Regions from separate parts of the Cellulomonas sp. P1_C4 genome, predicted to be linked through region 3. Evidence: predicted binding sites of a transcription regulator. Region 3 holds the regulator's gene; each other region holds the start of a gene.
What was found. Region 3 encodes LexA, which represses DNA repair genes until DNA is damaged. Its sites were predicted from a motif close to TCGAACANNTGTTCGA; they were not measured.
Positions count from the first base shown of each region.

Region 1: the regulator LexA is predicted to act here: its motif matches at 9,868-9,883, upstream of AC1DYZ_RS08815 (HNH endonuclease signature motif containing protein).
Region 2: the regulator LexA is predicted to act here: its motif matches at 10,199-10,214, upstream of AC1DYZ_RS01400 (HNH endonuclease signature motif containing protein).

Region 1 is NZ_JBFUAI010000009.1:46,069-57,213, forward strand. Features, by position in the region: gene AC1DYZ_RS08755 (pyridoxal phosphate-dependent decarboxylase family protein) at 1-251, shown strand, start outside; gene AC1DYZ_RS08760 (YciI family protein) at 253-546, opposite strand; gene AC1DYZ_RS08765 (DUF4349 domain-containing protein) at 556-1,620, opposite strand; gene AC1DYZ_RS08770 (DNA-3-methyladenine glycosylase 2) at 1,739-2,542, opposite strand; gene AC1DYZ_RS08775 (mechanosensitive ion channel family protein) at 2,865-4,172, shown strand; gene AC1DYZ_RS08780 (nucleoside/nucleotide kinase family protein) at 4,253-4,786, shown strand; gene AC1DYZ_RS08785 (helix-turn-helix transcriptional regulator) at 4,776-5,729, opposite strand; gene AC1DYZ_RS08790 (ATP-binding cassette domain-containing protein) at 5,816-6,796, shown strand; gene AC1DYZ_RS08795 (ABC transporter permease) at 6,793-7,602, shown strand; gene AC1DYZ_RS08800 (methylated-DNA--[protein]-cysteine S-methyltransferase) at 7,697-8,251, shown strand; gene AC1DYZ_RS08805 (MoaD/ThiS family protein) at 8,295-8,522, shown strand; gene AC1DYZ_RS08810 (NAD-dependent epimerase/dehydratase family protein) at 8,571-9,596, shown strand; gene AC1DYZ_RS08815 (HNH endonuclease signature motif containing protein) at 9,945-11,145, shown strand, end outside.
Region 2 is NZ_JBFUAI010000001.1:293,668-304,812, forward strand. Features, by position in the region: gene AC1DYZ_RS01360 (outer membrane protein assembly factor BamB family protein) at 1-315, shown strand, start outside; gene AC1DYZ_RS01365 (glycosyltransferase family 39 protein) at 337-1,815, shown strand; gene AC1DYZ_RS01370 (glycosyl hydrolase family 28-related protein) at 2,039-4,075, shown strand; gene AC1DYZ_RS01375 (hypothetical protein) at 4,176-4,634, shown strand; gene AC1DYZ_RS01380 (alpha-amylase family glycosyl hydrolase) at 4,642-5,937, opposite strand; gene AC1DYZ_RS01385 (LLM class flavin-dependent oxidoreductase) at 6,124-7,242, shown strand; gene AC1DYZ_RS01390 (YnfA family protein) at 7,276-7,614, shown strand; gene AC1DYZ_RS01395 (MmcQ/YjbR family DNA-binding protein) at 7,851-8,201, opposite strand; gene AC1DYZ_RS01400 (HNH endonuclease signature motif containing protein) at 8,548-9,954, opposite strand; gene AC1DYZ_RS01405 (helix-turn-helix transcriptional regulator) at 10,306-11,145, opposite strand, start outside.
Region 3 is NZ_JBFUAI010000020.1:63,128-68,858, reverse strand. Features, by position in the region: gene AC1DYZ_RS15935 (L-lactate dehydrogenase) at 5-1,006, shown strand; gene lexA (transcriptional repressor LexA) at 1,053-1,805, opposite strand; gene AC1DYZ_RS15925 (hypothetical protein) at 1,978-2,157, opposite strand; gene AC1DYZ_RS15920 (LysM peptidoglycan-binding domain-containing protein) at 2,156-2,557, shown strand; gene nrdR (transcriptional regulator NrdR) at 2,989-3,504, shown strand; gene AC1DYZ_RS15910 (S9 family peptidase) at 3,627-5,618, shown strand; gene AC1DYZ_RS15905 (aldo/keto reductase) at 5,615-5,731, opposite strand, start outside.

The DNA of each region.
Region 1 (11,145 bases), on a different contig from region 3:
CCGACGGCATCGCCGCGATCGAGGGCGCGCAGATCCTCAACGACGTCGTCTTCACGCAGGTCAGCGTCGCGTTCGGCAGCGACGAGCGCACCCGCGAGGTCACCGCGCGCGTGCTGGCCGACGGGGTGACGTGGATGTCCGGCTCCCGCTGGCAGGGCCGCGACGTGCTGCGCGTCTCGGTGAGCAACTGGTCGACCGACGACGAGGACGTCGCCCGCTCGGTCGACGCGGTCCGCCGCGCCGCCACCTGACTCAGTCCCGCGACAGCACCACGCGCCACGGTCGGACGGTCACCGCGAGCACGCCGTCGACCACGGACCGGTCGTCCTGCGTGGCCAGCCGCACGGCCTCCTCGAGGGACTCGACGTCGAGGATCGTCATGCCGCTGCCCTCCGTGTCCTCGAACGGACCCGCGGCGACGAGCTCGCCGGCCGCGTGCCGCCGCTGCAGGAACGCGTAGTGCTGGCCGAGGCCCGGCTGGTCCCCGACCGACTCGCCGTCGGGGACCGCCGGGCCGCGCACGTGCAGCAGGACGAACCGCGCCACAGCGACCTCTCAGCGCTCGTCAGGGTCCACGGGGCGCGCCGCCGGGGGACCCACGGGCGGGTCGAACGGGTATCCGGGTCCCGCCGCGAGGGGCCGTACGGTCGCCGGTGTGCGGAACTTGCGGGACCAGCGAACCACGGCCACGACGCCCGCGGCGATCGCTCCGCCGAAGGCGAGCCACGGGATCAGGACGCCGACCACGATGACGATGCCCGAGACCAGCTCGACCAGCGACCCCCAGCCGGTGGCGAGGCCCTCGAGGAACGACTGCGGGCCGGTCGGTTCCACGGGCGGGGCGGGGGGCTCGACGTAGGGCGGCAGGTCGGGTCCGACGAGCGCGACGCGGATGGTCGAGAGCTGCACCTGCTCGGTGAGCGCGGACCGCTGCGACAGGAGCGACTCGAGGCTGGTCTCCCGCTCGGTCAGGGCGTTCTCCGCCGTGACGATGTCGTCGTGGGTGGTCGCGGTGGCCAGCAGGTTCTCCATCCGGCCGACGGACAGCTGCATCGCGTGGATGCGGGCGTCGAGGTCCAGCGCGGCGGAGGTGACGTCCTTCTTGGAGAGGTCCACCGTGTCGACGTCGCCGAGGTCCCGCAGGGCGATGAGCGTCGGTGTGACGGCCGCGGCGGGGAGCCGGATGGTGAGCGCGGCGCGGCCCACCTCGGTGTCCGTCTGGGCCTGCTCGGAGCGGGCGTCGACCCGACCGCCGGCGTCCTCGGTGAGCTGCACGATGGCGTCCGCGGCGGCCTGGGGGTTCTTCACCGACATCGCGACGTCGCCGGTCTGGATCACCTTCCGGTTGGCGTCGACGGCGCTCGCGGCGGGCGCGGCCGAGGTGTCACCTCCCTCGGTGCCCTGCTCGACCGCGGTGTCGGTGCCGCCGCCGCCCTGGTCGGCGCCGACGGCTCCGCCGTCGGCCTGGCTCTCGGAGAAGCCGGAGTCGGCGGCGTCCGACCCGCTGTCGCCGGCGGAGCAGGCGCTCAGCGTGGCGCTGAGTGCGATGACGCCGACGACCGCCAGGCGGGCGGTGCGGGCGCGGACGGTCGGGGCGGGGCGGCTCGTCGTCGGGTTCATGGCCGTGACCGTAGGGCCGGCGGCGTTGCTGCGGGTTCGCTGTGACTGAACTGTGACGGCGTCGCCATGCGTGGCACCGAATCGTGACCGAGCCGTCACCGCAGCGCGTTGTGCCTGCTCAGAGGGTGTATGCCGTCGCGGTCCACAGGTGCACCGCGGCGAAGGCCCGCCACGGGCGCCACGGCTCGGCCAACCGGGTGACGTCGCGATCGGTCCCGACGCCCAGCGCCCGGCGCAGCACGAGGTCCCCGACGGGCATGGCGTCGCGATCCCCGAGCACGCGCAGCGCGAGGTAGTCGGCCGTCCACGGGCCGATTCCTGGCAGCGCGAGCAGGCGTGCTCGGACGTCGGGGGTGCCCGGGGCGAGCACGAGCCCGTCGGCGCACGCCTGCGCGAGCGCGTGCAGCGTGCGGGCGCGGGAGTGGGTGATGCGGACGACGGCCTGCAGCTCGACCTGGTCGACGGCCGCGAGCGTGGCGGGGGAGGGGTACACCGTCAGCCCGTCCGGGCCCGGCGTGCCGTAGGCCGCGGCGAGCCGGCCGCCGAACGTGCGCGCGGCGGCGAGCGAGACCTGCTGACCGAGCACCGTCGTGACGGCGGCCTCGAACCCGTCGGGGTGGCCGAGGATGCGCAGGTCGGGTCGCGCGCGCACGAGCGGTGCCAGGACCTCGTCGTGCGCGAACGCGTCGCGCACCGCGTCGAGGTCGTCGGCCAGCCCGAACCAGGCGTCCGCGAGCGCCCGGAGGTCGGGGCCCGCGCCGTGGGAGGACGTCAGATCGATGCGGTCCTGCGCCAGGGTCGCCGTGACGACGGCGCCGCCGACGACGCGCCGCACGGTGCTGCCGTCCACCGCCTCCACGCCGGGCACCGCGTGGGCGACCAGCGAGGCGAGGGCAGGCGCGGGGTCGAACGGTCGCCGCACGACGAGAGTTCTGGCGATGGTGCCCTCCGGGGTCGAATCCTTCCGACCGTACCGGCCGGTGGCTTTACCAACACAAGATCGATACATGGAAAGGATGCGCCATTCCCGTGACAGTGCTAGAACTGAAGGCAGCTGATCGCACCGGGTGACCGGGGCGACCAGCCGGGCTGCAATCCGGGCCGCGTTGCCGAGGGTCACGGCGAGAGCCGGACCGCCCGTCAGGGTTCAGGGAGTGCGCCAAGCCTCGTGCCGGCGAGACGCCTCTCCGTTGCGCCCCGTCCCCGAGAAACGGGGACGGGGCGCACCTACGTACGCTGGCATCGTGCTCCTGCCCTTCGCGACCACCGACGACACCGTCTCGCACGAGGTCCAGGGCTTCGTCGTCCCTACCGTCTCGATCCTCGCCGCCGTCGTCATCGCCTACCTCACGGCCACGTTCATCGCCGTGCTGGTCCGGCGCGTCGCGCGCAAGTCCGCCGTCGCGGCCGACCTGACCCGGCGCTCGCGCAAGCCGATGCGGGCGGTCCTGCTGGTGGTCGCCGTGTGGATCGCGCTGCGGCTGAGCACGGATCCGGCCGACTGGACGCGCACCACCGAGCACGTGCTGCTCATCGCGTTCATCATCACCATGGCGTGGCTCATCGGCAGCCTCGCGTTCGTGCTCGAGGACGCTGCGCTGCAGCGCTACCGCATCGACGTCGCCGACAACCGCCACGCGCGCCGGATCCGCACCCAGGTCCAGGTGCTGCGGCGCCTCACGGTGGCCGTGCTCGTGCTCTGCGCGATCGCCGCGATCCTGCTGACGTTCCCGTCGGCGCGGGCGCTCGGCGCGAGCTTGCTGGCGTCCGCCGGGCTCATCTCGATCGTGGCCGGCCTGGCGGCGCAGAGCTCGCTGGCCAACGTCTTCGCCGGGATGCAGCTGGCGTTCACCGACGCGATCCGGGTGGACGACGTGGTCGTCGTCAACCAGCAGTGGGGGCGGATCGAGGAGATCACGCTGACGTACGTCGTCGTGCACATCTGGGACGACCGCCGCCTGATCCTGCCGTCCACGTACTTCACGACGACGCCGTTCGAGAACTGGACCCGCCGCGCGGCCGACCTGCTGGGCACCGTCGAGCTCGACGTGGACTGGGAGGTGCCCGTCGAGCCGATGCGCGCCGAGCTCAACCGGCTGCTGCAGGACACCGACCTGTGGGACCGCCGGGTGGGCATCCTGCAGGTCACCGACGCGATCGGCGGGGTCGTGCGCGTGCGGGCCCTGGCCAGCGCCGTCGACGCCCCCACCCTCTTCGACCTGCGCTGCTACGTGCGCGAGGGGCTGGTCGGCTGGCTGCAGCGGGAGGCGCCGCAGGCGCTGCCCAAGACGCGGTGGGAGGGGTCGTCGCCGGCGCCGGCCACCGGCCGGCGTGCCCGGCCCGAGACGGCGCCGACGCCGACGCTCCCGGTGCCCGGCGCATGGTCGTCGGACGACACGCAGACCATCCGAACGAGCGGGCAGGATGCCCGGCTGTTCACCGGCAGCATCGAGGCCCTGGAGCGGTCGCGGAACTTCTCCGGACCGGGCCAGGAGGTCATCGACGAGCGGGAGCAGACCGCCGAGGACCACGGCGAGGGCCGGCAGCCCTGAGCCCGATCCAGCCCGTCACCACCGACGCCCTCGTCGACCAACTGGTCCGGCTCGTCGCGCAGCGGCCCGGCCGGGTCCGCGTGCTGGTCGACGGCGCGCCGCCGACGCGGCCGGGTGAGCTGGCGGACGCCCTCGTCGAGCCCCTGCGCGCGGCCGGGCGGCCGGTGGCTCTGGTGCACGCGGACGACTTCTTGCGGCCCGCCTCGGTGCGGTTCGAGCACGGCAGGGACGACGCCGACGCCTACCCGGAAGACCGGCTCGACCTGCGGGCGCTCGGCCGCGAGGTGCTCGACCCGTTCGTCGCCACCGGCCGCTACCTGCCGACGCTCTGGGACGCGACGACCGACCGCGCCACCCGCGCGCCGTACGCGCAGGCGCCCGACGGGGCGGTCCTGCTGCTGGACGGCAGCCTGCTGCTGGGGCGGTGGCTCGACCACGAGCTCGCCGTGCACCTCACCGTGCGCCCGGCCACCCTCGAGCGCCGCACGCCCGAGGCGGACCGCTGGGTGCTCCCCGCGTTCGCCCGCTACGACGACGAGATGCTGCCGACGCAGATGGCCGACGTCGTCGTGCACGTGGACGACCCCCGCCACCCCGCGCTGCTCACGCCGTGACCGCGGCCGTCACCCGGGCGGCCAGGCGGTGCATCGCGTCGGCCAGCTCGGGCGGCCCGACCACCCGCAGCGGCACGCCGAACATGGCGAACGTCGCGGCGACGCCGTCCCACGACCAGGCGCGCAGGACCACGCGGCTGCGGTCGTCGGCGACCGCCTCGACCACGGCGCCGCGGCCGGCCCAGCGAGCGACCTCGGCCGCCGCCATGTCGACCTCGGCCTCGCCCCGGCACGGCCACGGGTCGCGACCGCTGAACTGCTCGGCGACGAAGGCGGCGACGTCCGGCGCGGGCAGCTCCCGGGGCGCGAAGCGCGGGCCTGAGCCGGTCTTGGGCGTCATGCGGTCCACGCGGAACGTGCGCCAGTCGCCGCGCTCCAGGTCGTAGCCGACGAGGTACCAGCGGCCGCCCCAGGTGACCAGGTGGTGGGCCTCGGCGCGGCGCGGGAGGTCGGTGCCGCTCCCCCCGGCGTAGTCGAACCGCAGGACCTCCCGTGCGCGCACGGCGGAGCCGACGACCAGCAGGACCTCCTGGTCGACCTGCGGCCGGTTGCCGCCGCGCGAGACGGCCGTCACCTGCAGGGCGTCGGCCGCTGTGCGCAGCCGTGCGGGCATCACCTGGCGGAGCGTCGCGAGCGCACGCACGGCCGCCTCGTCGACCCCCGCGACTCCGGTCGACGCGGTCTGCAGGGCGACGACGAGCGCGACGGCCTGCTCGTCGTCGAGGAGCAGCGGCGGCATCTGGGTGCCCGCGTCGAGCCGGTAGCCGCCGTCGGGTCCCTTGGACGCGTGGACGGGGTAGCCGAGCTCGCGCAGCCGGTCGACGTCGCGGCGCACCGTGCGAGGGCTGACGCCGAGCCGGTCCGCCAGCACGCCGCCCGGCCAGTCGCGGCGCGCCTGAAGGAGAGACAGCAGCGCGAGGAGGCGGGAGGACGGCGTCGACATGTCTCCAGGATCGCATCGGGTAGCGGCCAGGACCTGACCGCTACGCCGAGAAGGCTGGTCGCGTACCCACTCACGAGGGAGAACCCATGATCCAGACGCGAGGACTCACCAAGGACTTCGTGGTGAGCCGCACCGAGACCGTGCACGCCGTGCGCGGGATCGACCTCGACATCGCGCCCGGCGAGCTCGTCGCCGTGCTCGGGCCGAACGGTGCGGGCAAGACCACGACCATGCGCATGCTCACCACGCTCGTCCGCCCGACGTCCGGGACGGCGACCGTCGCGGGCGTGGACGTCGTCGCCGACCCGACCACGGTCCGGCGGCACATCGGCTACGTCGGGCAGGGCAACGGCGCCGGCCACCAGCAGCGCGCCGCCGACGAGCTCACGATGCAGGGTCAGGTGTACGGGCTCGACCGCGCGTCGGCCAGGCGGCGGACCGGCGAGCTGCTGGACGCGCTGGACCTGACGTCGTTGGCGCGGCGCAAGGTGTCGGACCTCTCCGGCGGGCAGCGGCGGCGGCTCGATGTGGCGCTCGGCCTCGTGCACGCGCCCTCGCTGCTGTTCCTCGACGAGCCGTCGACCGGGCTCGACCCGCAGAACCGAGCGAACCTCTGGGACCACATCCTGCGGCTGCGCGCCGAGCACGACATGACGATCGTGCTCACCACCCACTACCTGGACGAGGCCGACACGATGGCCGAGCGAGTCGTCGTCGTCGACCACGGCCAGGTCATCGCCGACGACACCGCCGACGGGCTCAAGAGGATCCTCGCGGGGGACCGGGTGGTGCTGACCGTCGCGCTCGACGGGACCGCGGCGCGGGTGGCCACGATCGTCGAGGCGCTGCCCGGCGCCCGCGACGTGACCGTCGACGGAGCGCGGGTCGAGGCGCGGGTCGCCGACGCGGGCGCCGCCGTCCCGTCGCTCGTGCTCGCGGCGTCCGAGGTGGGTGCACCGCTGCTCGAGGCCGTCGCCGTGCGGCCGACGCTCGACGACGTGTTCCTGGCCCTGACGGGCCGCAGCCTGCGCGAGACCAGCACCGCTACCGAGGAGGTCGCAGCATGAGCACCCTGACCCTCACCCCGCCCGTGAACACCGTGACGCCCGTCCGGCGGTCGTGGCTCGCCGACGTCGGGCTCGTCATGACCCGTGAGCTGCGGCCCGTGGTCCGTGAGCCGTTCTCGGTCGTGTTCGGCCTGGTCCAGCCGCTGGTGTTCCTGGGGTTGTTCGGCCCGCTGCTGGTCGGCACATCGGACGGTCTGAGCTCCGCCGAGGTCTGGCAGTGGTTCGTCCCGTCGGTCCTCGTGATGACCACGCTGTTCGGCACCTCGACCACCGGCGCCAACCTGCAGTTCGAGATGCAGACCGGCGCGCACGAGCGGCTGCTGGTGACGCCGCTATCCCGCTCCGCGCAGCTGGTGGGCCGGTCCCTGAAGGAGATGGTGCCGCTGGTGGCCCAGGCGGTCATCGTCATCGTCGTGATGCTGCCGTTCGGCTTCCGCGCCGACCCCGCCGGGGCCCTGCTCGGGCTCGCGATGCTGGCGGTGCTCGGTGTCGGGCTGGGGTCGTTGAGCTACGCGCTGGCGATCGCCGTGCGCAAGCAGGAGTGGATGTTCTGGGCCGTGCAGCAGACCGTGCTGTTCCCGCTGCTCATCCTGTCCGGGATGCTCCTGCCGCTGGAGACCGGTCCGCAGTGGATGAAGGTGGCCTCCGCGTTCGACCCGCTGCGGTGGGTGGTCGAGGCCGAGCGGGCGCTGTTCGCCGGCGACCTGACCAGCAGCGTCGTCGCGGCCGGATGGCTCGCCGCGGTGCTCACGGCCGCGGTCGGGCTGGCGGTCGGCGTCCGCACCCTGCTGCGCAGCGCCGACTGATCTCGCACCTCACATCGCCCGTCCGTCGTGCGTCTTCCCTCAGGAGACGCACGACGGGCGGGCGTTGTCAGTGGGTGGGGGAATGATGTCGACCATGACGATCCAGGGGGAGCTCACGTCGGGTGTCGGGGTTCTCGACGAGGTGCGCGTGGTGCACACCGTCGTGCCCTCGCCGCTCGGTCCGATCACGCTCGTCGCCCACGACGGCGGCCTCAGCGCGCTGCTGCTTCCGAGCTCGAAGTACGAGGCCGCGCAGGGTCCGTTCGGCGAGCGGGCGGACGACGAGTTCGACCACGTCCGCGAGCAGCTGGACGAGTACTTCGCCGGCACGCGCACCGAGTTCGACCTCCCGCTGCACTTCGTCGGCACCACGTTCCAGTGCCGCGTGTGGGAGGGACTGCTGCGCATCCCGTACGGGCAGACGCGGTCGTACGGCGACCTCGCCGCGGAGATCGGGCTGGACCCGCGGACGTCGTCCCGCGCCGTCGGGGCGGCCAACGGCCGCAACCGGATCGCGATCGTCGTGCCATGCCACCGGGTCATCGGCGCCGACGGATCGCTCACCGGCTTCGCGGCCGGCCTGGACGCCAAGCGGTTCCTGCTCGGGCTTGAGGCCAAGGGGCGGCCGCGGGAGCACCTGCTCTTCTGACGGGTGCCTGTCCGGACGGTGGGTCCGGTGGCAGCATGGGGCCATGGCGCTCGTCCGGTACGTGGCGGCCGCCGCCGAGGCCGCCGGCACCGCCGCCGAGCAGGTTCCCGCCTCGACGGTCGGTGAGCTGCGCGCGCAGGTCCTCATCCGGCACGGCGGCGAGCTCGCCCAGCTCATCGGTGGGTGCTCTTTCGTGGTCGACGGCGTGCGCTCCGACGACGCGAGCCCGCTGGGCCCGAGCGACGTCGTCGACGTCCTCCCGGGCGGCTGACACGGTTCCCCAGATGCGCCGCGTCCGCTGTGCTGCGAGCGTGTGCGCATGAGGGTCGTCGTGGTCGGTGCCAGCGGCAACGTCGGCACGGCACTGTTGCGGCGGTTCGTCGACGACGGGACGGTGACCTCGGTGGTCGCCGTCGCGCGACGGATCCCGCGCTGGCCCGCTCCGACCCCCTACAGCGTCGCGTCGTGGGTCGAGTGCGACGTCGCGGCGCCCACCGCCGTCGACGTTCTCGAGCCCGCGTTCCTCGGGGCTGACGCCGTCGTCCACCTCGCCTGGGCCATCCAGCCGAGCCACAACCGTCGGCGGCTCCACGACGTCAACGTGTCGGGGACGCGGAACGTGGTCGATGCGGCTCGTCGGGCCGGGGTGCCGCACGTCGTCGTGGCCTCCAGCGTCGGCGCCTACTCGCCCGCCCCCGACGACGTCCCGCGCGGGGAGGGCTGGGCCACCGACGGCGTGCGGTCGTCGTCCTATTCCGTGGACAAGGCCGCCGTCGAGCGCGTCCTCGACGAGGCCGAGGAACGCTACCCGGACGTCGCGATCGCCCGGCTACGCCCCGCGCTGGTGTTCCAGCGAGCCGCCGGGCACGAGATATCGCGGTACTTCCTGGGTCCCTGGGCGCCGAAGCGCGCCATCGCCGGCCGGCTCCCTGTGCTTCCGTGGCCCACGGGACTGCGGCTCCAGGCGGTCCACGCCGACGACGCCGCCCAGGCCTACCGCGAGGCAGTGGTCCGCCGCGTGCGGGGAGCGTTCAACATCGCCGCACCCGACGTCCTGCGCGGTCCCGAGGTCGCCGATGTTGTGGCGCGCGGACGGCTCCGGGACGTCCCGGTCTCCGAGGCGCGAGGGGTGCTCGCCGCTGCCTGGCACGCCCGGGCCGTGCCGGTCGGACCCGGCTGGCTCGACATGGCGCTGGCTGCGCCGCTGCTCGACACCTCCCGTGCCGAGCGCGAGCTCGACTGGCGGCCGCAGTGGTCGGCCGTCGACGCCGTGCGGGACCTCGTGGCCGGCATCGCGGCCGGAGCGGGGACGGCGAGCCCGCCGTTGCGGCCGCGTCGGCGCTGAGCCGGGTCGTCCCCTTTCTCACCTCGGTGGCCGGGCGTCCGCCGGTGGGCTACGTGCGCGAAATGTGCCGCTGTCGGCGGCCGCGCGAAAAGCGCTGGGACTTTCAGTGGTGTGCTGGCGCTCCTTTCTTCGAATGCGCCCATTGCCCTGTGGATGAATGGTTGCAATCTGGGGGCTGTGGGCGGCTCGATGGTGCTGTGACCTGCGGCAATGCGGATTCGACTCTCGTCTCACCAAGCGAACGAATGCGCCGGGGAATGTCAGTTGTGCCTGGAACACTTCTTTGTGGCGGGATTGTTGGGTCCGATTCTCGGGTCCGCCCCGGCTGGGCAAAGGAGGTGGCGCGCGGTGTCGATCGACGAGATTGGTGACGATGCCGCCTCTGCGTCAGCCGTTCCGGCCGGTCCAGCCCTGACGGTCGGCGGGTCACCGGCGACGGGCGTGGGCTCGCCGGCGGCGGTCGCGCTGGCGGTGTTGAGGTCGGCGGTCGATGCGTTGGCGGTCGCGTCGGATCCGTCGACCCCGGCGGGGCGTCTGGAGGGCGAGGCGGCGGCGGAGGTGGTGCGGGAGGCGTTGGCGGTGGCGGGCCGACTGTCTGCGATCGCGGCGCGGGTGGTGCCGGTGGTGGAGGCGGATGCCTGGTGGTCGCTGGAGGGTGCCCGCTCAATTACGACGTGGGTCGCGGCGCAGGGGCGGGTCACGCACGGGCAAGCGAAGCGCCTCGTGACGCTCGGGCGGGCGTTCCGTGACGACCTGGCCGCCACCGCGAGCGAGGCCGTGGCCGGGTCGGTGCCGGTGGAGGCGGCGCACGCGATCGCGGCGGTGGCGAACACCGAGGACCGCCGTGCGGCGTTGGCGGCGCCCGCCGACGAGTGCGGGGAGCAGTTCCTGCTGGAGTTCGCGCAGGCGCTGCCGGTCTCGCGGTTCCAGCTCCTCGCTCGCCGCTGGGCGGCGCATGCGGACCCGGCCGCGGACGACCGCGGGTACGTGGAGGCGACGGACCGTGAGTTCCTGACGTTGGCCCAGACGATGGACGGGTGCCACCTGCGCGGATTCCTGACCACGGAGCACGGCCACGCGTTGCAGGCGGCCCTGTCCGCGATGATGTCCACGTCTGCGGACAGTGCGGGGGAGCCGGCCGGGCGGCGTCGCGCGGGCGCGTTGGTGAACCTGACCCGGCTGGTCCTGGACCGGGACCTGACCGGCGCCACCGGCACCCACCGCCCCCACATCACCGCGGTCGTCGACCTCGAGACCTTGAACCGTGCCCTGGATCGCGCCCCAGGGCGGCGCCCACTGGCGACGCCCGCGACGGGTGGCACGAGCGGGACGGGTGGCCGGGGACGGCCGGGCGCCACGGGTGCGCCCCGTGGGGTCGGTCGCGACGACGACGCGCCGGCGGGTACGGCGTCGCCGGTCGGTGCAGCTGCAGCAACGCGGCTACCCATCACGGCCGACGGGGACACCGAGCGGTTCGCGGTCGCGGAGCTGGTCGGCACCGGTCCCATCCCGGACAGCGTGCTGGCCCGGTTGGTGTGTGACTCGGCGA
Region 2 (11,145 bases), on a different contig from region 3:
GTCCGTGGCCGGGTCTATCTCAGCACCTCGAGCTCGCTGGTCGCGCTCGACGGCCGCACCGGCAGGACCGTCTGGGAGACGCGCGCGACCCTCGGGCTCGGCGGCGCGCTCGCCACCGACGGCCGCCACGTCCTGGCGCCGTCGACGTCGTCGTCCGACGCGGCCGACGGCGGACGGCTCATCGCCTACGACTTCGAGACGGGCGCCGAGGTGGACCGCATCCCCTACCCGCCGGGCGTCACGGACGTGCAGATGTACCAGGGCCTGCTCCTGGGGTGGTCGAGCGCGACCGAGGAGGTCTCGGTCCTGGAGTAGCGCTTCGCTACGCTCCCTCTCGTGGTCGTCGCCGACGTCGGCCGGCGTCGCGGTGCGCTCCCGGCTGTGGCCTGGCCCTGGGTGCTCGCGGCCGCGGGCGTGCTGCTCGCGGTGCTCGTCGCCCTGTCCGGGCGGTACGGACCCCACCGCGACGAGCTCTACTTCGTGGCGGCGGGCCGCCGGCTCGCGTGGGGGTACCCCGACCAGCCGCCGGTGACCCCGCTGGTCGCGCACCTCGCCGACCTGGTCGCGCCCGGCTCGCTCGTTGCTCTGCACCTGCCCAGCGCGCTCGCGGCCGCCGGCGTGGTCGTGCTCGCGGCGCTCACCGCGCGCGAGCTCGGCGGCGGGACCGGCGCGCAGCTGCTGACGGTCGTCGCGACCGGGACCGGCGCGGTCGTGGTGACACTGGGCCACATCCTGTCGACCACCACGATCGACACCTTGTTCTGGGTGGCCATCGTCTACGTGGTGCTGCGCACCGTGACCCGTGACGCGCCCCGCGGGTGGCTGGTGGTCGGGCTGCTCGCAGGGCTCGCACTCCTGGACAAGAACCTCGTGGCGTTCCTGCTGGCGGGGATCGTCGTCGGCATCGCGCTGACGAGCGAGGTCCGGCACCACCTGCGGTCCCCGTGGGCGTGGGCGGCGGCCGGGATCGCGCTGCTGATCTGGCTGCCCAACCTCGTGTGGCAGGCGACGCACGGCTGGCCGCAGCTGACGCTGGCTGCCGACATCCGCGACGAGTACTCCGGCATCGGTCCGCGGCTCGAGTTCGTCGGCCTGCTGCTCGTGCAGTTCTCCCCGGTCGCCGCGGCGCTGTGGATCTACGGCCTCGTCCGGCTGCTGCGGGTGCCGTCGCTGGTCCGGGCGCGCCCGCTGGGCTGGGCGTTCCTGGTCCTCGTCGTCGTGTTCCTGCTCACCGGCGGCAAGGCGTACTACGTCGTCGGCGCCGTGCCCGTCCTCCTCGCAGCGGGGGCCTGCGGTCTCGAGGCGCGACGAAGCACCCGGGGGATGGTCAAGGCCGGCGTCATCCTCGGTCTGAGCGCGCTCGTTGCCTGGCCCACCGGGTTGCCGCTGCTGCCCGAGAACGTACTCGGCGGGTCGGTCTACGCGGACCTCAACGAGGACCAGCTGGAGATGATCGGCTGGCCGTCGCTCGTCGCGACCGTCCACGAGGCCGTCGCCGAGAACGACGCGGCGCTCGTCGTCACCAGGAACTACGGCGAGGCCGGCGCGCTCGAGTGGTACGGCTCCGACGTGCCTGTGGCCAGCGGCCACAACGGGTACGCGGCGTGGGGACCGCCCGCCGAGGTCGTCGGGCCGGTGGTGCTGATCGGGTACGACAGCCCGCCGGGGTGGGCGGTCGGGTGCCGTCCGGTGGCAGTGGTCGACAACGGCGTCGACGTCGACAACGAGGAACAGGGCGGGCTCGTCCAGGTCTGTGACGGGCCGCGGGGTTCGTGGGCCGAGGTCTGGGCCGAGGTCACCCACCTCGATGCGTGACCTGTTGCTCCGTCCGGGGAGTTGCTCCCGCTTCCTGCCGTGCGCACGGGTTCATCACGTCGGTGAATAGTCGGGTCTTGCGTTTGGTCGCGTAAGTTCTTGCTTTATCCCATCTGCTCTTGTCGTCATGTTTGTCTGTTCCGTACGGTGTGTCCCGTCCACACGGCGCCGTGCCCCTGTTCGCCACCACGGTGCCGTCCCGGCTGCGCAAGGAGGCGCTCCCGTGAGGAACACAGTCATGCGGTCTGCACCGCACCGCTCCATCGCCCTCGTGCTCGCGCTCGCGGTCGTCGGCACCGGCGGTGCGGCCTCGGCTCACGGCCGCACACCGACGCCGCCCCCGACCCCCAGCCCCGTCACCCGCGCGGCGCTCGATCCGTCCCTGGTCGCCGGCCGCGGCGCGACGGTCGGCTTCCTCGAGCAGGAGGCCGAGAAGGCCGCGACCAACGGCACGGTCATCGGCCCCGACCGGACCGCGTACACGCTGCCCGCGGAGGCGTCGGGCCGCTCGGCGGTGAAGCTCGCGCCCGGGCAGTACGTGGAGTTCACGCTGCCGAAGGCCACCAACGCCCTCACCGTCCGGTACTCGATCCCCGACTCGGCGACCGGCGGTGGCATCACGGCGCCGCTCGACGTCACCGTCGACGGCGCCGGCTTGCGGACCCTGACGCTGACGTCGCAGTACTCGTGGCTCTACAACCAGTACCCCTTCAGCAACGACCCGAACGCCGGGCTTCTGCACCCCGACTGGTGGATCACCGAGTGCGGCTGCGTGCCCGCGGCGACGACGCCCACCCCGACGATCGCGACGCCGTTCCGGCCGATGCACTTCTACGACGAGCAGCGCGTGCTGCTGGGCCGGACGTACGCCGCCGGGGCCAAGGTGCGCCTGACGGCGCCGGTCGGCACCACCGCCGCGTGGACCGCCATCGACCTGCTCGACTCCGAGGTGGTCGGCCTGCCGCACGTCCGGCTCAAGGCCGCCAACGTGCTGCTGTTCGGTGCCGACCCGTTCGGCAAGAAGGACTCGGCCGACGCGTTCGACAAGGCCATCGCGTACGGCAAGGCCAAGCACCTGCCGGTCTACGTGCCGCCGGGCGTCTTCCAGGTGAACCGGCACATCGTCGTCGACGACGTGACGATCGAGGGCGCGGGGTCCTGGTACACGATCATCAAGGGCCGCGAGGTCGCGCTGGCGACGCCCGCGCCCGATGGCTCCGTGCACACGGGCGTCGGCTTCTACGGGAAGGACGCGGCCGCGGGCGGCTCGCGGAACGTGCACCTGTCCGGGTTCGCCATACAGGGCGACGTGCGTGAGCGCATCGACACCGACCAGGTGAACGGCATCGGCGGAGCGCTGAGCGACTCGACCGTCGACGGCCTCTACATCCAGCACACCAAGGTCGGCGTGTGGGTCGACGGCCCGATGAACAACCTCGTCGTGAAGAACAGCGTCATCGTCGACCAGATCGCCGACGGCCTGAACTTCCACACCGGGGTCACGAACTCCGCCGCGACGAACAACGTCGTGCGGAACACGGGCGACGACGGGCTGGCGATGTGGGCGGAGACGACCACCAACTCCGGCAACACGTTCGACCACAACACGGTCCAGACGCCGACGCTCGCCAACGGCGTCGCCATCTACGGCGGCACCGACAACACGGTCATCGGCAACCTGATCGCCGACCCGCTGCGCGAGGGCTCCGGCATCCAGGTGGGCTCGCGGTTCGGCGCCCAGCCGTTCGCCGGGCACCTCTGGATCACCGACAACACGACCGTGCGCGCCGGGACGTTCGAGCTCAACTGGAACATCGGGCTCGGCGCGATCTGGTTCTTCGCGCTGGAGAAGAACATCGATGCGGACATCCAGGTGGTCGGCGACCACTTCCTCGACAACACCTACAACGCGATCATGGTCGTCGCCGACTGGCCGGTGAAGGACCTCTACAAGGTCACCAACGTCCACTTCAAGGACATCCGCGTGGACGGCACCGGGACCTCGGTGCTCAGCGCCCGGGCCGCCGGGTCGGCCACCTTCGAGAACGTGGACGCGCGCAACGTCGGTGCCGTCGGCATCAACAACTGCGGGTCGTTCAACTTCCCGCCCACCGGGTCCGAGTGGTCGTCGATCGACCTCGGCGGCAATGACGGCGGCGGAACCACGGGCCCGTGGTTCGCGCCGTGGGAGCTGCCCAACACGATCACCTGCGACGACCGCCCGCCGGTCGTCGTGCCGCCCGCGCCGTCCACCTGGTAGCAGGCCACCGCCGGGGGTGCGGTGAGGGGGAGGGTGGCGTACCGGTCGGGTCCCGGTGCGCCGCCCTTCCCTGCCGCACTGCTCGGCCTAGCCTGCGCGGATGACGTCGCGCGCACTCCTCGTCGGCGGCCTGGTCGCCCTCGCCGTGGTGACCAGCGGCTGCGCACCCGACGCCCCGGGCGTGCGCGGGCAGCTCGTCGCGGTCGACGACACCGGCCTGCCCGACCGGCCCCTGGAGCAGGGGTGGATCGCCGCCCTGCCGGGGACCGTTGCCGCCGGCGTCTGGCCGGACGTCCCGACCGGCGACGACGAGCTCCGCTACCTCAGCCAGCCGCTCGACGCAGACCGGGTCGAGCGGGCCGGCGGCGTGCTCGCCCCCGTCGGGTCCGGCGGGCGCTTCACGCTCGATGTGCCCACGGGACTCACCCTGGTCTGCTGGGTCAACGGCACTCCCGATGACCTGCGCACGTCCGGCTGCGCCTCCACCGAGCTGCCCGAGGACGGCGGGCTGCGCGTGACCTGGGGCGAGGGCGGCTTCTGGCTGGAGATCCCGAGCTGACGCCGGCTCAGCCGGGCTCGACCACGGCCCACCCGTGCGGCGCCACGGCCCCCTGGTCGTTCCTCGTCGCGTCGTCGCAGGCCACCACGGTCCCGCCCGGCATCGCCAGCGGCGCGTCATCCAGGTTCAGCGCGACCATCAGTGCGTCGTCCCCGTCGCGGACCTCGTAGACGAAGCTCGTGTTCGTCAGCGTGACCTGCGACGTGCGCGCGCGATGGAGCCACGCGTGCCGGCGGCGCAGGCCGATGAGGTCCTGGTGAAGCCGCAGGACGGCGTTCTCGACGATGCCCGGCCCGTCAACGGCGAGCTCGGGCCGGACGGCGTCGTCGCCGCCCTCGCGCTCCTCCTTCACGCCCGTGAAGCCGAGCTCGTCCCCCGCGTAGACGGCCGGAGTGCCGCCCACCGTGCACAGCACCACGACGGCGTGGGGGCGGTGCCGGGCGTCCTCGACCATGCTCGCGATCCGCGTGACGTCGTGGTTGCCGACGAACGTGAGCGGCGCGAACGAGTCCAGGAACTCGTCGTGCCGCGTGAGCGACCAGGCCAGCTCCCACAGGTTGGCGTCGTTCAGCGAGCTCCAGACGGCCTTCCACAGCTCGTATTGCGTCACGGAGTCGACGGTCGACTCCTGGACGAACGCCGGGTAGTCGCCGTGGATGACCTCCGCGACGAACCACGCGTCCGGGTGCCCGGCGCGCACGCGCGGGAGCACCTGCGCCCAGAAGGCCGTCGGCACCGCGTACGCGGCGTCCAGCCGCCAGCCGTCCGCGCCGCGGTCCAGCCAGTGGGTCATCACCCGGGCCACGTAGTCGACGACGCTCGGGTGCGCGTGGTCGAGCGTGACGAGCGCGTCGTGGCCCTCGAAGCCGACGAACCCGCCGTCGGCGTCCCGCAGCAACCACACCTCGTCGTCCGAGCGTCCCTCGAGCGCGTCCACCGACCGGCGCGCGATCGCCGAGTCCCGGCCGACGTGGTTGAACACCCCGTCGAGCAGCACCTTCAGGCCGCGGCCGTGCGCCTGGGCGACGAGCTCGTCGAAGTCGCCGTCGTCGCCCAGGCGGGGGTCGATGCGCAGGTAGTCGATCGTGTCGTAGCCGTGCGTGCTCGACGCGAAGATGGGCCCGAGCACGATGCCGGAGGCACCGAGCGCGACGACATGGTCGAGCCACGCGACCAAGCGCCGGAGGCGATGCTCGTCGGGACCCGGCGGGTTGCCCTGCGCAGGGAACGCGCCGACCGCACCGAGCGGGTAGACGTGCCACCAGATCGCGTGCCGCACCCAGTCCGGCTCTGTGCCACTCATGCCGCGCCTCGTCCCCTCGGTTCCTGCTCCGACCCTAGGCGCCCCAGGTCCCATCGGCTCCTGCCGTCAGAGTTCACGCACCGGCCGGCGTCCGGCCGGTGAGACGACGCCGTCCCCGCCTTGCTCCGCGGCACCGCGGTTCGCAGACTCCGGTAGCCCCACCTGCCGACCCCGAGACAGGCTGACATGAGCTCCTTCCACTGGTTCCTGCCCACCAACGGCGACGGCCGGCACGTCGCGAACGTGGTCGCCGCGGCGGGCGTCGCCAAGCGGGTGCTGACCAGGCCCGCGTCGCTGGCCTACCTCGGGCAGATCGCGCGCGCCGCGGAGCAGTCCGGCTTCGACGCCGTGCTCACCCCGACCGGCGCGGCCTGCGAGGACGCGTGGATCACCACCGCCGCGCTGCTGCCGCTCACCGAGCGCCTGAGGTTCCTCGTGGCGTTCCGGCCCGGGTTCGTGCTGCCGACGCTCGCCGCGCAGCAGGCCGCGACCTTCCAGCGGCTCTCCGGTGGTCGGCTCGCCGTGAACATCGTCACCGGTGGCGACCCGGTCGAGCAGCTCGCGTACGGCGACACCCTCAGCCACGACGAGCGGTACTCCCGGACCGGCGAGTTCCTCTCCGTGTTCCGCTCGCTGTGGGGGCCGTCGCCCATCGAGCACCACGGCGCGCACTACGACGTGGTCGGCGGCGGGTTCCCGTCGCTCGAGGCGCCGCGACCGCCTGTCTATTTCGGCGGCGCATCGCCGGCGGCCGAGGCCGTCGCCGCCCGGTACGCCGACGTCTACCTGGCCTGGGGCGAGCCCGTGCCCGCGCTGGTCGAACGCCTCACGCGGGTCCGCGCCGCCGCCGCCCTGCTCGGACGCACGCCCCGCTTCGGTGTCCGTCTGCACGTCATCTCGCGCGACACCGCCGACGAGGCGTGGGCCGAGGCGGACCGCCTGCTCGTCGGCATGGACCCCGACGCACGCGCGGCCGCGCAGGCGCGGTTCGGCACCATGGAGTCCGTCGGGCAGGCGCGGATGACCGCCCTCACCCGGGGGCTCGGGCTCGAGGCCCGCGAGCAGCAGGTGGGGCCCAACCTCTGGGCCGGCATCGGCCTGCTGCGCGAGGGTGCGGGCACCGCGCTGGTCGGAAGCCACGACGAGATCGCCGACCGCCTGCTCGAGCTCGCCGACGTCGGGTTCGACGAGTTCATCCTCTCGGGCTGGCCGCACGTCGAGGAGGCGTACCGCGTGGGCGAGGAGGTGCTGCCGCGGTTCGCGGCCCGCGCCTCCGCGCGCACCCCGGACCTGGTCACCGGGTAGTTTCGGGCCACACCCGAGATGCCAGGAGGACCGATGACCGTCGCCCGGTCGACCGTGCTGTTCGTCGCTGCGGCGTTCCTCGAGATCGGCGGCGCCTGGCTCATCTGGCAGGGCGTGCGCGAGCACCGCGGCTGGGCCTGGATCGGCGCCGGCGTCGTCGCTCTGGGGCTGTACGGATTCGTCGCCACCCTGCAGCCCGACGCCCACTTCGGCCGGATCCTCGCCGCGTACGGCGGGGTCTTCGTCGTCGGTTCGCTGGTCTGGGGCATGGTCGCCGACGACTTCAAGCCCGACCGCTGGGACATCGCCGGCGCCCTCGTCTGCCTGCTGGGCGTCGCGCTGATCATGTATGGCCCACGCCCCGCCGCCTGACGGCCCCCACCTAAGCGCGCCTGCGCAGTTGTGCCGATCCGCTCCCAAGCGCGGGAATCCGCGGCGGTTCCTCGCTTCGCTGCCTGAGGTCGCACCACTCGGCTGCCCGGGGTCGAGGCCTGGGACGCCGGTGCCGCGGCCGCGCGCCCGACGGCCTCGCCGGCGACAGGCCGACCCTGGCCGAGCTCCGCGCCTGGGCGGCCGCAGTCCGCGAGCCAGTGGGTCGGTCGCTTCGATCAGGGCCCTTCCGGTGGCCCGAGTTGCGGGTGCCTCCGACGCAGCGCCGGGGAAGCCGCCCACCACCACGACTCCGCCAGGTGAGCCCGCAACGTCTCGGCGTCCACGGCGTCGAGCGTGATGAGCACCAGGTTCGTGCCGGCGTGATGATCCGTCGTCGAATACAGCGCAGGCTCCAGCTCGACCAGCGCGAGCCTCTCCCCGTCGTCCTCGACCCGGACCGTGAGCCGGTCGTCGTCCCACATCCGTGCGACCAGGTTGCGGTGGAACCACGCCGGCCGACCCCAGCTCTGCCGCTCCGACACCTCAGGCAGCGCAAGCGCCGATCGCCGCGCGTCATCCTCCTCCATCGCCCCATCCTGGCGGGAAGCGCCGACATCCCTGCCCAAAGGGGCAGGCGTCGATCTGCGGGCCGCGAAAGTAGGGGTTGCCGCGGGCCGTGCATCGATCGTCAGGCGGGTGCGTGTAGAGCGTCGAGCGCGGTCGTCGAGGCGCAGCCAGCTCGCCTCTTCGCGGAGGCAGTCGTCGATCGCGTCGCGGGGCTAGGTCGGAAGGCTGAGTCGCCGAGGTCAGGGCACGTGGGTCAGCTCAGAAGGGTGGGTCGTCGAGGTCACGGCACGTGGGTCTGAAGGGTGGGCCGTCGAGGTCAGGGCACGTGGGTCTGAAGGGTGGGCCGCCAAGGTCAGGGCACGTGGGTCAGAAGGGTGGGTCGCCGAGGTCCGCGCGTGGCGGTGGTGGCGGTCGGTGCTCGAGCGCCCGGGCGCTGACGTAGACCGGGACGGGGTGGCGTGCGTAGGTCAGCCCGTGCCGGTCGGTCCACGTCGAGACCCCAGTCGCCTGGTCGTAGGTGACGTTCCACCAGCCTTCGGTCTTGGCTTGGTGGTGGTGCTTGCACAAGGCGTGCAGGTTCGCCTCGCAGGTCTGTAGGTCGTGCCCGTCGAGACCGGCCTGAGGGTCGCGCCCGTGGACGTCGGCGTGTGGTGCGCCCGCGCCCGGGGTGGGTGGTCGGTCGTGGTCGTAGGGGATGCGGTGGTCGATCTCGCAGCGGGTGGCGGGTTGCCGGCAGCCGGGGAAGGTGCAGGTCACGTCCCGGGCCTGGATGGTGCGGGTCAGGTCCGCGCCCGGCCGGTAGGCGGTGGTGCCGACGGAGCAGACCTGCCCGGTGCCCGGGTCGGTGAGCACCCTGCGCCAGGTGGCGTCTTGGGCGAGCTCGCGGGCGACCTGCGCCGGGATCGGCCCGTAGGAGCCGAGGAACCCGGGGGCGTCGTCCCGGCCGAGCAGGGTGGTCGCGGCGACGGAGAGTTGGAGGGCGACGCGTTGCCCGTGCCGGGTCGGCAGCGGGGTGCCGTCGGGGGTGCTCTGCCGGTCCAAGATCGAGGTGAACACGTCGCTGAACGCGTCCGCGCGGCGTTGATCGACCGTCCGGGTGTCTCCGTCGAGGGCGGCGTGCCCGGCCAGGGCGTCGATCGCGGTGAATGCCGCGGTCGCCTCGGTGGCGGGTAGGTAGGCGATCAGCCTGGCCATCGCGTCCGGGGCGAGCACCAGCTCGACCCCGCGCCGGTCGCGTTCGGCGACTCGTCGTTTCTCGGCGACGCCTGGGTTCAGCGCGATCAGGGTGGCGCGTACGTGTCGGGTCAGCTGTGGGGTGGTCATCTCACCCGCGCGCTGGATCGCGTCGTCGACCACGCGCTCCCGGTCGATGGTGGGTACGTCTGCGCCGGCCTTGCTCAGCTCGTCCAGGATCACGTCGACCTTGCGTGCCTCCAGGGCACCGGCCGCCCACGCGTCCTCGAGGGCGGGGTGCTGTCCTGCGCCCCAGGCGCGCAGGAACACGAGCTCCGCGGACCGCTTCGTGCACACCAGCGCGCAGGCCAGCTCATCGGGGACGTGCCGCAACGCATCCGGGGTGCGCGCACCGAGCTCGCGGGCGAACGAGCCCTGCAGGGCTTGCAGCATGGTGATCGCCTGCTGCGTGGCCGCGACCGCGTTGACCAGGGCCGCGCCGGACACGTCCGCGACCGGCACCGAGGCCAGCATCGCCACCAGGTCCGCGACCTCGACGCCGGGCAGCGGGAACTGCTCCACTGCAGCCAGGTCGATCACCCGCGCACCGAGCTGAGCCTTCGGTGCGGCACCCGGGCGCCCGCCGTGCCCGGAGTCCGCCCGCATCAGCGCGGACGACAGTGGTGGGGCGGGGATCGAGTCCGAAGATGACGAAGCCAGAGCCGGCGCCATCCCCGTGGTGCCGCCGATTGGCCCGTTCACGGCTACGTCATCGACCACGAGATCGTCGAGTACCGCCGTCACCGCCGCCACCTCCCGCCGCGTGAGCCATGCGATCCGGACATAGAACAACTGTACGACCAACCACTGACATCCGCCTTTGACCAGCAGGAACGTGGCGACGGCTCAGCCCCGATCAGCGCGCACGACCGAACGTCGGGCCATGTCCGGCTACGAAGAAGGCGGCGCGTACCGCGCGACAAGCTCGGCGCCGAGCGTCGCCAGCTCGGCGCGCACGGACGCGGGCTCGAGCACCTCGACTGCCGCACCGAGCCCGGCCAGGTGCTCCGCGACGGACCGGGCGGTGTGCGAGGCGACCTGAAGTCGCGCACGGCCGTCGTCGTCGGCCCCCAAAACCGCGACGTGCCGCCCGAACTGGGCACGCAGGACAGGCACGAGGAACGGCGGCGCCAGCACGGTCGCGGACACGCGGGAACGGCGCTGCTCGACGTCGTCGACGACGGACGACCAGACCTCGGCGACGTCGAGGTCGTCGGGCCGTGCGGCCGCGCTCTCCAGCACGGTGAGCGAGACGATCCGGTCGAGCCGGAACGTCCGACGCCCGGACGGGGTCCCGGCAACGAGGTACCAGACGGCGTCCTTGTCGACGAGGGCCCACGGGTTCACGGTCCGGGTGGACACGCCACGAGACCGCCCGTCGTACGTCAGCCGAGCCTGCCGGCGACGGACCACCGCACCCTGCAGCTCGTCCACCCACGGCGGCGGCGTGCGGGAGGCCGCGCCCCAGCCGGCGGGGTCGACCACGACCGCGCGGCCGGCCGCCTCGGCGTCGGCGCGGAAGGTCGCGGGCAGCGCTCGGACGAGCTTCCGAAGGGCCGACGTCGCCTCGAAGGATCGCCCGGCGGCGGGCCCGACCAGCAGGAACAGCGCCTGTGCCTCGGAGGCCGTCAAGCCGGTGAGGTCGGTCCGCGCGCCGCCGACGAGCGACCACCCGCCGCCGCGCCCGGGTTGCGGGTAGACCGGGATCCCCGCCACGGACAGCGCTGACAG
Region 3 (5,731 bases):
CAAGATGACCGAGAGCCTGGACATGGAAGACGTCGGCATGGCCCCCTATCGGAGCGCGCGCCGCACGTCGAAGCTCGCGATCGTGGGCGCGGGGGCCGTCGGATCGACGATGGCGTACGCCGCGCTGATGCGCGGGGCCGCCCGCTCGGTGGCCCTGTACGACATCAACGCGGCGAAGGTCGAGGCGGAGGCGCTCGACCTCGGGCACGGCATCCAGTTCATGCCGATGGCGCAGGTCGTGGGTTCCGACGACATCGCCGTGTGCGCGGACGCGGACGTCGTGATGTTCACGGCGGGTGCGAAGCAGAAGCCGGGGCAGTCCCGGCTCGAGCTCGCGGAAGCGACCATCGGGCTGGTCCGCAAGGTGCTCCCGGCGCTGGTGGAGGTCGCGCCCGAGGCGGTCTACGTGATGGTGACCAACCCCGTCGACGTCGTCACCTACGCGGCGCTGCAGATCTCCGGCCTGCCGCCGGCCCAGCTTTTCGGCTCGGGCACCGTGCTGGACTCCTCGCGGCTGCGCTACCTCATCGCGCAGCACACGGGCGTCGCCGTGCAGAACGTGCACGCCTACATCGCCGGCGAGCACGGCGACACGGAGCTCCCGCTCTGGGGGTCCGCCAGCATCGGGTCCGTCCCGCTGCTCGAGTGGACCGGGGCGGGCGGCTCCGGCCCGCTCACGGCCGACGTCCGGGAGAGCATCACCCGCGAGGTCGTCGAGTCCGCCTACCGGATCATCGAGGGCAAGGGCGCGACGAACTACGCGGTCGCGCTGGCCGGGTCGCGGATCATCGAGGCCATCGTCAAGGACGAGGGCCGGGTCCTTCCCGTCTCGTCGTTGCTCGACGACTTCCACGGCATCAGCGACGTGTGCCTGTCGGTTCCCGCCATCGTCGGAGCGCACGGCGTGGGCGAACGCCTCCCGGTGCCGCTGTCCAGGGACGAGCTCGCGGGCCTGCGGAAGTCGGCCGATGCGGTGCGCTCGGTCGCGCGGCAGTTCGGGTTCTGAGTGACCTGCCGGGCCGCCCTCGTCGGAGGGTGGCCCGGCAGGTGCGTCAGAGGCTGCGCAGCACGCTGACGACGCGGCCGAGGATGGTCGACTCGTCGCCGGGGATCGGCGAGTACGCCGGGTTGTGCGGCATGAGCCAGACGTGGCCGTCGATGCGCTTGAGCGTCTTGACCGTGGCCTCGCCGTCGATCATGGCCGCGACGATCTCGCCCTGCTCGGCGACGGGCTGCCGACGGACCACGACCCAGTCGCCGTCGCAGATCGCGGCGTCGATCATCGAGTCGCCCGCGACCTTGAGCAGGAACAGGTCGCCGTCCCCGACCAGCTGGCGGGGGAGTGGGAAGACGTCCTCCACCACCTGCTCGGCGAGGATGGGGCCGCCCGCCGCGATCCGACCGACGACGGGGACGTAGGACGGGGCCGGCATCCGCTCGCCGTCGGCCTGGTCCGGGAAGTGGGAGCGGCTGCCGTCGGGCGCGGTCCAGGTGCCGACGCCGCGCGAGTCGTCCGCGTGCACGACCTCGATGGCGCGGGGGCGGTTGGGGTCCCGGCGCAGGTAGCCCTTGCGCTCGAGCGCCGTGAGCTGGTGCTTGACGCTGGACGGGCTGGTCAGACCGACGGCCTCGCCGATCTCTCGCATGCTCGGCGGGTACCCGCGGGACTCGACCGACGACCGGATCGTGTCGAGCACCAGCCGCTGACGCGCCGTCAGGCCGTCCGGACCCGGCGCGCTGTCCGGCAGCGCGTGGATCGTCGCCAGGTCCTGCTCGGGCTGGGACGTGTCCCGTGAGTCCGTCACTGCGCTCCTCCTCCGTCGGGCGGCCGCCTCTCGGCCCGCTCCGCCTCCTCGCCTGCTCCACCGGCGTCCCCGGGCTCCTGACCTGCGCCGACGGGAAGCTCGGGGCGGGCGTGTCAGTGGCTCGTGGTGCGCTTGTGCTGCATCGCCAGCCTAGGGATGTCGGGACCGAAGATCAAACATCTGTTCGATCGTGTCTCGACAGTGTCACCGGATGCTGGTAGACATCGTACAGACGTTCGACGAACAGGCGTTCGACGATCAGCGGTACCCCGGGAGCCCGGGCCGAGCAGGAAACGAGAGACTTGATGAGCGCGATGGTGATGGGACCCGCGATGCCGACCTTGCCGAGCATGTCGAGCTTCGCGACGCCGAGCACACGGCCGAGCACCGCGGCCCGCACGGCCGGCGCGCGTCGGACCGCGGCTGCGATCCGCGCGTCTGACGCCGGTCGACCTGCAGCGGCGCACCTCCGCCTCACCGCCCGCGGCCGCGCCGTGCTCTGGGTCCTTGCCGCCGTGGTTGTCGCTCTCGTGACGCTGCTCGGCAGCCGCGCCGCCGCCGACGGTCCGGTGGGCGCGCAGGAGGTCGTGCGGCACACGGTCGAGCCGGGGGAGACCCTCTGGGAGATCGCCGCGTCGGTCGCCGGCCCGTCCGAGGATGTCCGGGACGTGGTGTTCGACCTGGTCCGCCTCAACGAGCTGCCCGACGCCGGCCTCATGGCCGGTCAGGTCATCGTCGTCCCGGCGGGCTGAGGCCCACCGGGTCAGGCAGACGGAGGGAAGGTCGGGCGCAGCCTGCCGGCGACGCGGTTGTCACCCTCGACCTCGCTTGCTAGGTTAGCCTTACCTCACAAGGCGAGCTGGGGGGCTTGCCGGAGGTGCGGGACCCAGGGTGCGTGAGCATCTCGCTCTGACCCGCAGTATTGCGCGGCGCCGAGGCGAGTCGGCCCGTGACAAGGGACGGGGGCGTCCCCGCGAAGGGCGGCCATCTTGGATGGCCGCCCTTCGTGCGTCCTTCTTCGTTCCTTCCGTCGCTGGCGTGTGTCCGGGCCGACGCAGCCTCTCTGCCGGCGCGGGTCGACCTTGCACCGTCGCAGACCGTGGCCTAGCGTCACGGGGGCGTTCCGACGCCATCGCCGCCGGCCGACCTCTCGGCCGGGCGTGCCAGCTCGAAGGGGATCACGGTGCACTGTCCGTTCTGCCGTCACCCGGACTCGCGGGTCGTCGACTCGCGGACCTCGGACGACGGGTCGACCATCCGACGCCGGCGCCAGTGCCCGCACTGCAACCGTCGGTTCACCACGGTCGAGACCGCCAGCCTGTCGGTGGTCAAGCGGTCCGGCGCCACGGAACCGTTCAGCCGCGAGAAGATCGCGGGTGGGGTGCGCAAGGCCTGCCAGGGCCGCCCGGTGAGCGAGGACGACCTCGCGCTCCTGGCTCAGAAGGTCGAGGAAACCTTGCGCAGCGCGGGCTCGGCGGAGATCGACGCCTACGAGATCGGGCTCGCCATCCTCGGGCCGCTGCGGGAGCTCGACGAGGTGGCCTACCTGCGGTTCGCCAGCGTGTACCAGGCGTTCGACTCCCTGGAGGACTTCGAGGCGGCGATCACGGTCCTGCGTGCCGAGCGTGACGGCACCGAGGACCGCGAGGAGCCCGACGAGACCGTCGAGCCGCAGGACGAGGCCGCGCGCACGACCTGACGGCACCGAGAACGGCGATGGGCTCGACGAGACCGTAGCGCCGCAGGACGAGGTCGCCCGCACGGCCTGACGAGCTCGAGCACGGCTCGCCGCCTGTCGGCGGGAGCACGTAGGTTCGTCGGGTGCTTCCCAGTGACCTCGAGCTCCTTCATGTCCCCGGTCCGCCCGCCGTCCTTCCCGACGGCAGCCGCGCCATCGTCTCGGTCGTCCGGCCCGACCTGACCGGCGACGAGTACACCGGCCACCTCTGGTCCGTCGACCTCGTCGGTGACCAGCCTCCCCGTGCGTTGACCCGCGGCCACCAGGACACGGCCCCCGAGGTGTCGGCCGACGGCCGGTGGGTGACGTTCCTGCGCGCGGAGCCCGACGGCAAGCCGCAGGTGTTCCTCGTCGAGTCCGCCGGCGGGGAACCCGTGCAGCTGACCGACGCGCCGCTGGGCGCCGCCGAGCCGCGGTTCTCGCCCGACGGCACGCGGATCTCGTTCGTGGCCCGGGTCCCCGAGCCCGGTCGCTACGAGGCGGACGGCAAGCCGGGGTCGGAGGATCCCCGGCACATCACCGAGCTGAAGTATCGCTCCGACGGCACCGGTTTCCTGCGCGACCGCCCGCAGCACGTGTTCGTCGTCGACGTCCCGACCGACGGCGAGCGGCCGGCGCACCTGCCGGACGCCGTCGCTCTCACGGCCGGGGACGTCGGCGTGTCCGGCGCGCGGTGGCTGCCGTCGGGCGACGCCCTGGTCGGCGTCTCCGCCCGGCACGCGACGCGCGAGTCGGACCTGCGCAGCGACGCGGTGCTCGTCGACGCCTCCCCGGACGGCGACCCGGCGGCGCCGATCCCGGTCACGGACGCTGACGCGGGAAGCCCGCTCGGCGTGGAGACCGTGCTGCCCTCGTCGGACGGGACGACGCTGTGGCTTCTTGCGAGCGACCTCGGCCCGACCGGCCGGGACTTCGTCGCCGCGCAGACGGGCCTGTACCGGCTCGCGCTCGGCGCGGCAGGCGGCCCGGCGGAGCGGCTCACGGACCCGGACGCCGACCAGCTCACCGGTGTCCTCGTCGAGGTCGACGGAGACCCCGTGGTCGGCGTCGAGCGTCGCGGTGCCCAGCACCTGGTGCGCGTCTCGTCCGACGGCACGGCGACGACGCTGGTCGGGGGCACGTTCGTCGTCTCCGGCGCGGCGGTGGCGTCGGGCGCGGCGCGCGCGGTCGTCGTCGCCTCGTCACCGGCGTCCTCCGGCGAGGTGCTGTCGGTGGACCTGGGCACCGGCGCCGTCGACGTGCGCACCGATCTCTCCGCGCCGCTGCGGGCGACGGGTCGCGTGCGCGTGCCCACCGAGCTGCTGGCCACCGCGGCGGACGGCTACGAGGTGCACGGCTGGGTGGTGACGCCGGACCCGGAGCGGTTCGGCGCGGGACCGCACCCGACGATCCTCATGATCCACGGTGGTCCGTTCGCCCAGTACACGCACGGGCTGTTCGACGAGGTGCAGGTACTCGCCGAGGCCGGGTACGCGGTGGTGTACGGCAACCCGCGCGGGTCGTCGGGCTACGGACGCGCCCACGGGCTCGCCATCCAGGGCGGCTTCGGCACCGTCGACACCGAGGACGTCCTCGCTCTGCTCGGCGCGGCGCTCGAAGATCCCACGCTCGACGGCGAGCGGGTCGGCGTCATGGGCGGCTCCTACGGCGGGTACCTCACCGCGTGGCTGACCACGCGCACGGACAGGTTCGTGGCGGCGATCGTCGAGCGCGGCTTCCTCGACCCGGTGAGCTTCGTCGGGTCCAGCGACATCGGCTGGTTCTTCGGCACCGCCTACCTGGGGGACACCGCCGACGACGACGGCGCGGTACGGGTGGCGGCGCAGTCGCCGATGGCCCACGTCGGCGCGGTCCGCACGCCGACCCTGGTCATCCACTCCGAGCAGGACTGGCGCTGCCCGGTCGAGCAGGGGCAGCGCTGGTTCGTGGAGCTCAAGCGCCGCGGCGTGGAGGCGGAGCTGCTGCTGTTCCCGGGCGAGGGGCACGAGCTCTCGCGCTCGGGGAACCCGAAGCACCGTCGGGCCCGGTTCGAGCACGTGCTGCGCTGGTGGGACACGCACCTGCCGGTGGGCTAACGGTCGCTCGAGCGCACGCCCCACAGGTTGATGCCGGCGTCGACGGCGTGGGGCTCGATCGCCGCGATCTCGTCGCCGGTCAGCGGCGGACGTGCGACGGCGGCGAGGTTCTC